3 regions of the Rhodococcus mengyinensis genome follow, and region 1 is predicted to be linked to each of the others. Evidence: riboswitches for the same ligand, from Rfam matches in the RefSeq annotation. Region 1 holds a riboswitch; each other region holds the start of a gene.
The links. Region 1 has a riboswitch for cobalamin ahead of ACNJ7E_RS28690 (ABC transporter substrate-binding protein). Riboswitches for the same ligand answer to the same signal wherever they lie in the genome.

Region 1 (3,252 bases):
CAGGTGACGACGGAGCCCCAGAACTTGCGGGCGCGAACCTCCCCGCGCCGCGCCGCATCCTTGCGCCAGGTCAGTGCGTTGATGCGATGACCCAGGATCGCGAGCAGCGCCGGGACCGCGGTGAGCGATAGCAGCGCCGCGCTCGCGACCGCGGCCATCGCACCGAACCCGAGCGACTTGATCACGTCCTGCGGAAACACGAGCATGCCCGAGAACGCGCACACGAGAAGCAGACCGGAGAACAGCACGGTGCGGCCCGCGGTCAGGACGGTGCGCCGGGTCGCCTCCGCGACGTCGGCGCCGGACTCCAGTTCCTCGCGGAAACGTCCGACGATGAACAGGCCGTAGTCGATCGCGAGCCCCAGGCCGAGCAGGGACGCCACGTTGATCGCGAACGAACTGACGTCGGTGAACAGGGTCAGCAGACGCAGGGTGGCCAGGGCGCTGAAGATCGAGAGCAGCCCGACGAACACCGGAACGGCCGCGGCCACCAGACCGCCGAAGATGAAGACCAGCAACACGAGAGTGATCGGGAGCGCGATCGCCTCGGCCAGCACCAGGTCCTGTTGCAGCCGGTTGTTGAACGCCACACCCACCACCGAATTGCCCGCGAACTCGGTGTCGATGCCCTCCACCTCGAGCTTCGGCAACAGGTCGTCGAACGTGGCGGCGGTGATCCCGGCGTCGGGGTCGACGGTGATCGCGGCCGACGCCTTGGTGCCGTCCTCCGACACCATCAGCTGCTTTCTCGCCGCGTCCGCGGTCCAGTACGAGGTCACCGAGTACGTCGGCACCTCGGCGGCGAACCGGTCGAGACTCGCGGTGACCTCGGGGCCGATGTCGTCCAGGGTCTTCCCCTCGGGTGCCGTGTAGATGGCGATGATGTCCGGCGTCTGCGGACCCAGGTTGTCCTGGACGATCCGGGCCACTTCGGCGGATTCGCTACCGGGATCGGTGAACCCGCCCGAGCTGAGTTTCGCGAAGACACCGGTGCCCCACACGCCGCTCACCAGAACGGCGACGACGGCGAGGCTCAGGACCCACCATTTGCGTGAAACAACGGTCGAGGCCCAACGTGTCATGCGTCATCTCCGGCGTGTCTGGGGCGGGCAGCTGCGACTGCCGACTGTAGTGCGGATCGGGGTGTCACCGGCGGGGGTGTGACGCGGCTCCCGGCAAATCGTGCATACTCGGCATCGCACTTGCAGCCACACGCACGGGGGAAGCCGGTCCGAATCCGGCGCTGACCCGCAACGGTAGGCCACCAGATCATTTCGGTGGCGAGCCCGATTACCCGACGTGGGGTGTGCGACATCCTTTTCGTCGTGGTCTACGAAGCGGAGTCCTGCAGGCGCCGCACCGGGCGTCTGCTGACTTCTCATTCGTGGCTCTGAGCCGCAATGAGGTTTACATGCACGGTCAGTTGTTCAGAAGTACCGGTCTGGTCACGCTCGCGGTGGCCGCGCTGGTGGCCGCGCTGGTGGTCGCCGGGTGTTCGCGCGGGGAGTCCGTGGGGCAGACCGCTTCCGCAGAATCCTTCGCCGAGCCGGTGTCCGTCACCAACTGCGATCGAACGGAGACGTTCGACGCCCCGCCCCAGCGCATCGTCAGCATGAACGATCACGTCACCGAGGTGCTGATCGAGATGGGGGCCGGCGACCGCATCGTCGGCACAGGGTACGGCGACGCGACCCCGCTGCCCGAGTTCGCGGACGCCTTCGCGAAGATCCCGAAACTCGCGAAGGAATACCCGACCCGGGAGCAGATCCTCGACCTCGACCCCGACCTGGTGGTCGGCGGAATGCGGAGCGCGTTCGACGAGAAGGAGGGGCGGTCGCGCGAATCCCTTGGCGACCAGGGCATTCCCACCTTCCTGTTCTCCGAGTACTGCGGGCAGGGCTTCCCGGACATCGGTCTGCTGCGCAGCGACTACCAGCAGCTCGGCGAGATCCTCGGAGACCCCGACCGGGCGCGGGCGATCACCGACCGGGTGACGTCCGGGTTGCAGGCCGTGCGCGACGAGATCGCGGGCGCCGCCCCGGTTCCGACGTTCTTCTACGATTCCGGCGAGGACGTCCCGCTGACGATCGGCGGTGTGGGAGTCGGCCAGCTCATCGCGGACCACGCGGGTGCGGCCAACCTCTTCGCCGAAGGGGAGAAGCCGTATTCGAAGTCCACCTGGGAGATCATCGGTGAACGCGTCCCGGAGGCGATCGTCGTCCTCGACTACGGCACGACGAGTGCGCAGGCGAAGATCGACTTCCTGAAGTCGCACCCGATCATGTCGACGACACCCGCCGTGAAGGCCGGCCGCTTCGTGGTGGTGCCGCTCGACGACTTCTTCGAGAGCCCGCGCCTGGTGCGGTCGGTGGAGACGATCGCGCGGGCACTTCATCCGGACGACGTCGGCGCGCGATGACTGTCACCGCAGAACGTGCGGCACCACCGGCGCAGGCACCACACCCGGCCCGCGCACGCCTCGGTTTCGCGGGCCTGACGGTGCTGCTCGTGCTGACAACCCTGTTCGTCGTCGGCCTCGCGGTGTCGTTCGGTTCCGTGCGCATCCCGGTCGGCGACGTGTGGGCGATCGTCGCGCACCGCGTGGCCCCCGGCGCATTCGAGTCCTGGTGGTCACAGGCGCGGGAGTCGATCGTCCTCGACTCCCGGCTGCCGCGGGCGCTGACCGCGGCGACCGTCGGTGCGGCGCTGGCCCTCGCAGGCGCCGTGGCGCAGGCGGTGACCCGCAATCCGCTGGCCGATCCCTATCTGCTCGGCGTGTCCTCGGGTGCCGGTTTCGGCGTGGTGGTGGTGACGGTGCTCGGGCTCGGGGTGGGAGCGCTGGGCGCGTTCACCGTTCCCGTCGCGGCGTTCCTGGGCGCGATGGTGCCGCTGTTCCTGTCGCTGGCGATCGGCGGACGGTATCCGCAGCCGACGGCCGTCATCCTCGTGGGCGTCGCGTCGGCGCAGGTGTTCTCGGCTCTCATCACGTTCTCGATTCTGGTCGTCGCGGACGAGCATCAACTGAGTTCGGTGATGTACTGGCTGGCGGGCGGTTTCGGCGACTCGCGCTGGTCGACGGCGATCTTCCCGGCCGTGGCACTCGCGACGGTCGGGGCCGCGATGATGCTGAGCGCGAGCCGCATCGACCTGCTGCAGGCGGGAGACGACGGCGCCGCCGCCCTCGGCATGAACGTGCGACGCTTCCGCGTCGTGCAGTTGCTCGGTGTGTCGATGCTGGCCGGGGCCGCCGTG
Region 2 (3,252 bases), on a different contig from region 1:
AGCACCAGTTCGACCTCGGCGTCGTCGCGGGGGGCCGCACCGAGGATGTGGAGGCCGTCACGGATCTGGACGTCCTTGATCTCGCACAGCCAGCCGTCGACGTGCAGCAGCATGTCGTCGAACACGTCCTCGTCGGGCCGTTCCTCGAGTCCGAGGTCGTGATCCATCTTGGCGGCACGCATCAGCGTCCAGATCTGCTGGCGAATGGCAGGCAGCTTGGACGGGTCGAGCGCGGAGATGTTCGAGTGCTCGTCGAGGAGCTGCTCGAGTCGTGAGATGTCGCCGTAGCTCTCGGCGCGGGCCATCGGCGGGATCAGGTGATCGACGAGCGTCGCATGGGCGCGGCGCTTGGCCTGCGTGCCCTCGCCCGGATCGTTGACCAGGAACGGGTAGATCAGCGGCAGGTCGCCCAGCGCGGCGTCGGTGCCGCACGACGCGGACATGCCGAGCGTCTTGCCGGGCAGCCATTCGAGGTTTCCGTGCTTGCCGAGGTGGACGACCGCGTCGGCGCCGAAACCGCCGGCGGCGGTTTCCGCGGCGATCCACCGGTAGGCGGCGAGGTAGTGGTGGCTCGGTGGCAGGTCCGGATCGTGGTAGATCGCGACCGGCTTCTCCCCGAACCCGCGCGGCGGCTGCACCATCAGCACGAGATTCCCGAACTGCATTGCGGCGATCACGATTTCACCGGCAGGATCCTGCGAGCGGTCGACGTACAGTTCGCCCGGCGCCGGTCCCCAGTGCTCCTCGACGCCCTCGCGCAGTTCCGCGGGCAGCGCCGAGAACCACTCGCGGTAGCGGGCGGCGGAGATCCGGATCGGGTTGCCCTCGAGCTGCTCCGCGGTCAGCCAGTCCGGGTCCTGTCCGCCGGCGGCGATGAGGGCATGGATCAGCGCGTCGCCGTCCTGGGCGGCGAGACCCGGCACGGAATCCGGCCCGTCCGCCGGGCCGAGGTCGTATCCGGCGGTCCGCATCTCGGTGAGCAACCGGATCGCACTGGCCGGGGTGTCGAGACCGACGGCGTTGCCGATGCGGGCGTGCTTCGTCGGATACGCCGACAGCATCAGAGCGATCCGGCGGTCGGATGCGGGGATGTGCCGGAGTCGGGCGTGCCGGACGGCGATGCCCGCCACCCGGGAGGCGCGCTCGGCGTCCGGAACGTAGGTGGAGAGACCGTCGGCGTCGATCTCCTTGAACGAGAACGGCACCGTGATCAGCCGACCGTCGAACTCGGGGACCGCGACCTGGGTGGCGACGTCGAGCGGCGACAATCCGTCGTCGTTGGACTCCCACGACTCACGGCTGCTGGTCAGGCACAGACCCTGCAGGATCGGCACGTCCAGCGCGGCCAGCGCGGCGACGTCCCACGCCTCGTCGTCGCCACCTGCCGAGACCCCGGCCGGCTTGGTGCCGCCGGCGGCGAGCACGGTGACCACCATCGCGTCCGCCCGGCGCAAAGTGTTCAGCAACTCCGGTTCGGCGGTGCGCAGCGACGCGCAGAAGATCGGCAGCGGGGTGCCGCCCGCCGCGTCGACGGCGTCGCACAGCGCCTCGATGTAGCGGGTGTTCCCGGCCAGGTGCTGGGCGCGGTAGTAGAGAACGGCGATCGTGGGGCGCTCCGGGTTCGCAGCGGGAGCGAACGGCGCGACGCCCCAGCTCGGCAGGTGGATCGGCGCCTCGAAACCGTGACCGGTCAGCAGCACGGTGTCCGACAGGAAGTGGTGCAGTTGGGCGAGGTTGTCGGCGCCGCCCTCGGCGAGATAGTTGTGCGCCTCCGCCGACACACCGGCGGTGACCGTCGAGCACTCCATCAGCTCGGCGTCCGGGGCGTGCTCGCCGCCGAGGACCACCACGGGCAGTCCGCTGGCCAGGACCGCGTCGAGGCCCTCTTCCCACGCCCGGCGGCCGCCGAGGATGCGCACCACGACCAGGTCGGCGCCGTCGAGCAGTCCCGGCAGATCCTCCTCGACCAGCAGCCGTGCCGGGTTGGCCCAGCGGTAGTCCGCCCCGCTGGCGCGTGCGCTGAGCAGGTCGGTGTCGGAGGTGGAGAGCAGCAGGATCACGTGTGGAGCCTTCCTGGGGGTGTCGCGCCCCGTGGCAGTGGTTCTGTGCGGAACCGTAGGTCGGAGGACGGCAGGTGAGGGTCTGGCTCGCCCACCGGTTTCGGCGAGCTCACAGTGGCGCGACCGCGCCGGATTTTCACCGGCTTCCTCTCCTGCTGTCGCAAGTGCTGGAGATGCTACCCGGGGCCGGACGTAACCTGGGACCATGGTCGACTCCCGTTCCCGCCCCGATGCATGCCCCGGCGCGCTGCAGGTCCACCAGGCCGCGGACGGTGCGCTCGCGCGGGTGCGCCTTCCCGGAGGTGTGCTGACCTCCCCCCAGCTGCAGACCCTCGCGGAATCGGCCCGCGACCTCGGGAACGGCGAGATCGAACTGACCTCCCGCGGCAACGCGCAACTGCGGGCGGTCCGCGACCCGCGGGAGTTCGCCCGGCGCCTCGCCGACGCAGGTCTCCTGCCGTCGGAGACGCACGAGCGGGTCCGCAACATCCTCGTCTCGCCGCTGACCGGCCGGATCGGTGGTCTCGCGGATCTGCGGGATCTGGTCGACGAACTCGACCGGACGTTGTGCGCGGACTCCGCGTTGGCAGACCTCCCCGGCCGCACCCTGTTCACTCTCGACGACGGGCGCGGCGACGTGTCGGCGCTCGGCGGCGATTTCGGCGTCCATGCGGTCAGCGAGACGGAGGTCGCCCTGGTTCTCGCCGGTCGCGACAGCGGCGCCCGGATCACGACGACGGAATCGGTGGCGGTGCTCCTCGACGCCGCCCGCGTCTTCCTGGAATTGCGCGATCAGCACTGGCGGCTGTCCGAGATCGCCGACGGGGTCGAACGGATCCTGTCGGCATTGACGCTCGCACCGACCGCCGACCCGGTGAGCGGGTTCGACGAGCATCGGGCACCGATCGGATGGCTGGACCAACCGGACGGCAACGTGACCCTCGGCGGCGGTCTCGCGTTCGGGATCCTCGACGCCCGGCTGGCCGAGTTCCTCGCCGCCGTCGAGAAGCCGGTGATCGTCACGCCGTGGAAATCGGTGCTGCTGTGCGATCTCGACGAGTGGTCCGCCGAGCAGGTCGTCCGGGTCCTCGCCCCGATGGGCCTGATCTTCGACGAGAACTCCCCCTGGCTGAACGTCAGTGCCTGCACCGGGCAGCCCGGATGCGAGAGGGCGCTCGCCGACGTGCGGTCC
Region 3 (3,252 bases), on a different contig from region 1:
TCCGGCTGGTCGTCGTGGACGAGGTGCCCGGCCTGCTCGATGCGGACGTACTCGGCGCCGGGATGCCGCTCCGCCATGGTCCGCATCTGACCGTCGGGGGTGATCGTGAACTCCCCTTCGATCAGCAGGGCCGGAACGGTGATCGACGCCCACTGGTCCCAGAAGTGCCTGCCACCCCACTCCTCGGAGATGTCACGGAACGTGTCGACGTCCCCGTGCAGATACCAGCCGTCGGCGCGTTTCTCGAACGAGTCCAGGAAGTACTGTCCGGCAACCGGACCGAAGAACTCGAAGAGGTCCTCCCGCGTCGCGAACGGCTGTGGCCATTTCGAGATCATCGCCGCCCAGTCCGCGGCGGTCCGGCCCCGGAAGTCGGGGGCCATGTCTTCGAGCACAAGCGCCGACACCTTCGCGGGGTGTTCGGCCGCCAGGCACCACGCGTGCAGGGCGCCCATCGAATGGCCGATCACCACCCACGGCTCGGCGAAGGGCGCGAGTGCGGCGGCGAGGTCTTCCACGAACGCTTCCGTCGTCAACCGCGACGGTGCGGGCCTGCCGTGACCTGCGGCGTCGAACGTGAAGACGTGGCCGTGCTCACGCAACCACGGCACGTGCCGCCCCCAGGTCCGCGCGCTGCCCATCAGCCCGTGCAGTAGCAGAATCGGCTGTCCCGTTCCACCCTCGTCGTGCAACGCACTCTCACCTGCCACCCCTCCGACGCTAGCGGAGTAATCTCGCCCGCATGGCAGTGGTGAAGATCAACGCAATCGAAATCCCCGAGGGTGCAGGCCCCGAACTCGAGAAGCGCTTCGCAGCGCGCGCGCACGCCGTGGAGAACTCCCCCGGCTTCCTCGGATTCCAGCTTCTGCGCCCCGTCAAGGGCGAGAACCGCTACTTCGTCGTCACCCAGTGGGAGAGCGAAGAGGCATTCGCGGCGTGGCGCGACGGTCCGGCCAGAGAAGCGCACGCGGGTGAGCAGAAGAAGCCGGTGGCGTCCGGAGCTTCGCTGCTCGAGTTCGAGGTCGTTCTCGACGTCGCGGCAGCGAACAAGGGCTGAGAGACTGGGCCGAGCGGGAGGATTGACACGACGGCCCGCCGGGTGCAAAAGTTCGCAGGACAAAGCGATGGTTCGGCAGGAATCCGGTGCAATCCCGGAGCGGTCGCGCCACTGTAAATCGGAGTAGTCCTTCACGGGAGCCACCTCGACAGCCAGATACTGCGGCCATCGCCTGGACCTAGGGGACGCGAAATCCCAGGAGGAACTATGGCACTCGCCTACGCACCCGGCTCGTCGGTCGACACGACCCGTCTCGCCGTCATCTCTTTCGCGATCGTTCTGTTCGCGATGCTCGCTCTTTACCTCGTTGGTTTCGACCAGGGCGCGATTTCGCGCAGTGGCATGTACATGCATGAACTGATGCACGACGGCCGCCACCTCCTGGGTCTGCCATGCCACTGACCGATTCCTTCGCGAAACTCCTCATCCGCGGTCTGCTGGCCGGCCTGATCGCAGGCATCCTGGCCGGTGGTGTCGCGTTCGTCCTCGGTGAGTCGCACATCGATGCGGCCATCGCGATCGAAGAGTCGAACAGCGCTGCCGAAGCCGAAGTCCACTCGCACGACGCCACTCAGGCAGCCGAGCCGGCCGGGCACTCGCACGACGAGGAAGACGCACTGGTCAGCCGTGACGGACAGCGCTTCGGGCTGTTCCTCGCCACGTCCCTCGCGGGCCTGGCTCTGGGAGCGATCTTCGCCGTCGTCGCGAATTACGCACGTCGAGTGACGATGCTGTCGGGACCGTTGCTCGGTCTGACATTGGCCACATTGGGCTGGTTGGCAATCGAGGCGGTGCCGTTCTTCAAGTACCCCGCCAACCCGCCGGCTGTCGGAGACCCCGAAACGATCACTCAGCGCACCTGGCTGTGGCTCGCCGCCGTCGTCCTGGGTCTGCTCGCGGTGGTGGCCTCCGTCTTCGCGGCGAAGGCCGTCGCAGCGCAGGAATTCCTGTCGGTGCGAATCGCGGCGCCGGTTCTCGCCTTCCTCGTGGTGGTGACCATCGGCTACCTCGTGCTGCCCACCGTCAACGAAGTGGGCGACGACTTCCCCGCAGTGCTGCTGTGGCAGTTCCGGCTGTCGTCCCTCGCGACGCAGGCCACGTTGTGGCTGGTTCTCGGACTGGCATTCGCGTTCCTCACGGAGCGCGCCACCCGGGCCACGGCGCCCGCGCCGGCGAACGCCGCCTGACCCACAGGGCGTCAGCGGGATTTGTCCCATCGGGCCGGGTCCGCCTCCAGGGCGGCCCGGTCCCAGGCACCCCGCTCGGCGGCCGCGTCGTACGTGCTGTGCAGGAACTTCAGCAGTGCGGCATCGGGATCGTCTGCGGTGCGGACGGTCTCGTACGGCAGCAGGAACTGCCCGTTCTCCTTGCTGTAGAACGCTCCGTCGGGCCCGACCGGGTAGTCGGCGAACCCGTCCGGCTCCGGGTAGGCGTACGCGTAGAACGCACCTTCGACCCCACCGCCGGGCCAGAAACCGCAACTGCTCAGCTCGTGCGAGTACCCCTCGACCATCACCCAATCTCCGCAGTTCGGCGCTCCCCCAGGGTGAGTCGGTGCTGTTCGTCCGGAGAACCGCGTACAGGCCAGGTCGAGCGCACCCCAGAAGAAGTGCACGGGACTGACCTTCCCGATGAAATGGGAACGGAACTCGTGCAGGACGCGGTCGGCCTGCACAAGCTGCCGCCAGAACTGGTGCACCGACTCACCGTCGTACGAACAGTGCTGCGTGTCCTCCGCGAACGGGACGGCGGGGTCCACCTCGTTGGGCCGGGCCAGAATGGTCGTCGCCACACCCAGCTCGGCCAGCGTGTCCATCGTCTCCGCATAGAAATCGGCCACCGACTTCGGTTCGAGGGCAACCGTCCCGGTACCGCCCGTGCTGGTGCGGATCATCAGTCGATGATCGGCGAAGTCGAATTCGATGTCGAAACAGTCGGTGCCGTACGGAATCGTCGACGTCGTGAGACCGCGGGGGCTCACGTACAGCGGGACCTGCCACCAGTGGTTGATCAGCGGTGCGTGGGCCAAGCGGATCTTCCCGACGATCTGAGTCCACATGTGCAGGGTGTTCCGCGTCGACGTCCAGTCGTCCACCTTCAACGCCGGCCACGCATCTCCGGATCGTGTCTGCTCACGCACAGTGCCTCCCTGCCGACGACGTGCATTTCAATGTGCCCCTCGTGCGGGGTGATGG

Region 2: linked by a shared signal. The riboswitch ahead of cobN (cobaltochelatase subunit CobN) and the one ahead of ACNJ7E_RS28690 (ABC transporter substrate-binding protein) in region 1 are both predicted to bind cobalamin.
Region 3: linked by a shared signal. The riboswitch ahead of ACNJ7E_RS15530 (CbtB domain-containing protein) and the one ahead of ACNJ7E_RS28690 (ABC transporter substrate-binding protein) in region 1 are both predicted to bind cobalamin.

The regions. Positions count from the first base shown of each region.
Region 1 covers NZ_JBLWIT010000125.1:63,517-66,768, reverse strand. Annotated here, with positions in the region: gene ACNJ7E_RS28695 (MMPL family transporter) at 1-1,082, opposite strand, end outside; cobalamin riboswitch at 1,178-1,316, shown strand; gene ACNJ7E_RS28690 (ABC transporter substrate-binding protein) at 1,412-2,419, shown strand; gene ACNJ7E_RS28685 (FecCD family ABC transporter permease) at 2,416-3,252, shown strand, end outside.
Region 2 covers NZ_JBLWIT010000131.1:29,065-32,316, forward strand. Annotated here, with positions in the region: gene cobN (cobaltochelatase subunit CobN) at 1-2,060, opposite strand, end outside; cobalamin riboswitch at 2,117-2,259, opposite strand; gene cobG (precorrin-3B synthase) at 2,266-3,252, shown strand, end outside.
Region 3 covers NZ_JBLWIT010000084.1:34,934-38,185, forward strand. Annotated here, with positions in the region: gene ACNJ7E_RS15520 (alpha/beta fold hydrolase) at 1-710, opposite strand, end outside; gene ACNJ7E_RS15525 (antibiotic biosynthesis monooxygenase family protein) at 743-1,057, shown strand; cobalamin riboswitch at 1,109-1,241, shown strand; gene ACNJ7E_RS15530 (CbtB domain-containing protein) at 1,265-1,459, shown strand; gene ACNJ7E_RS15535 (CbtA family protein) at 1,450-2,244, shown strand; gene ACNJ7E_RS15540 (DUF5996 family protein) at 2,256-3,197, opposite strand.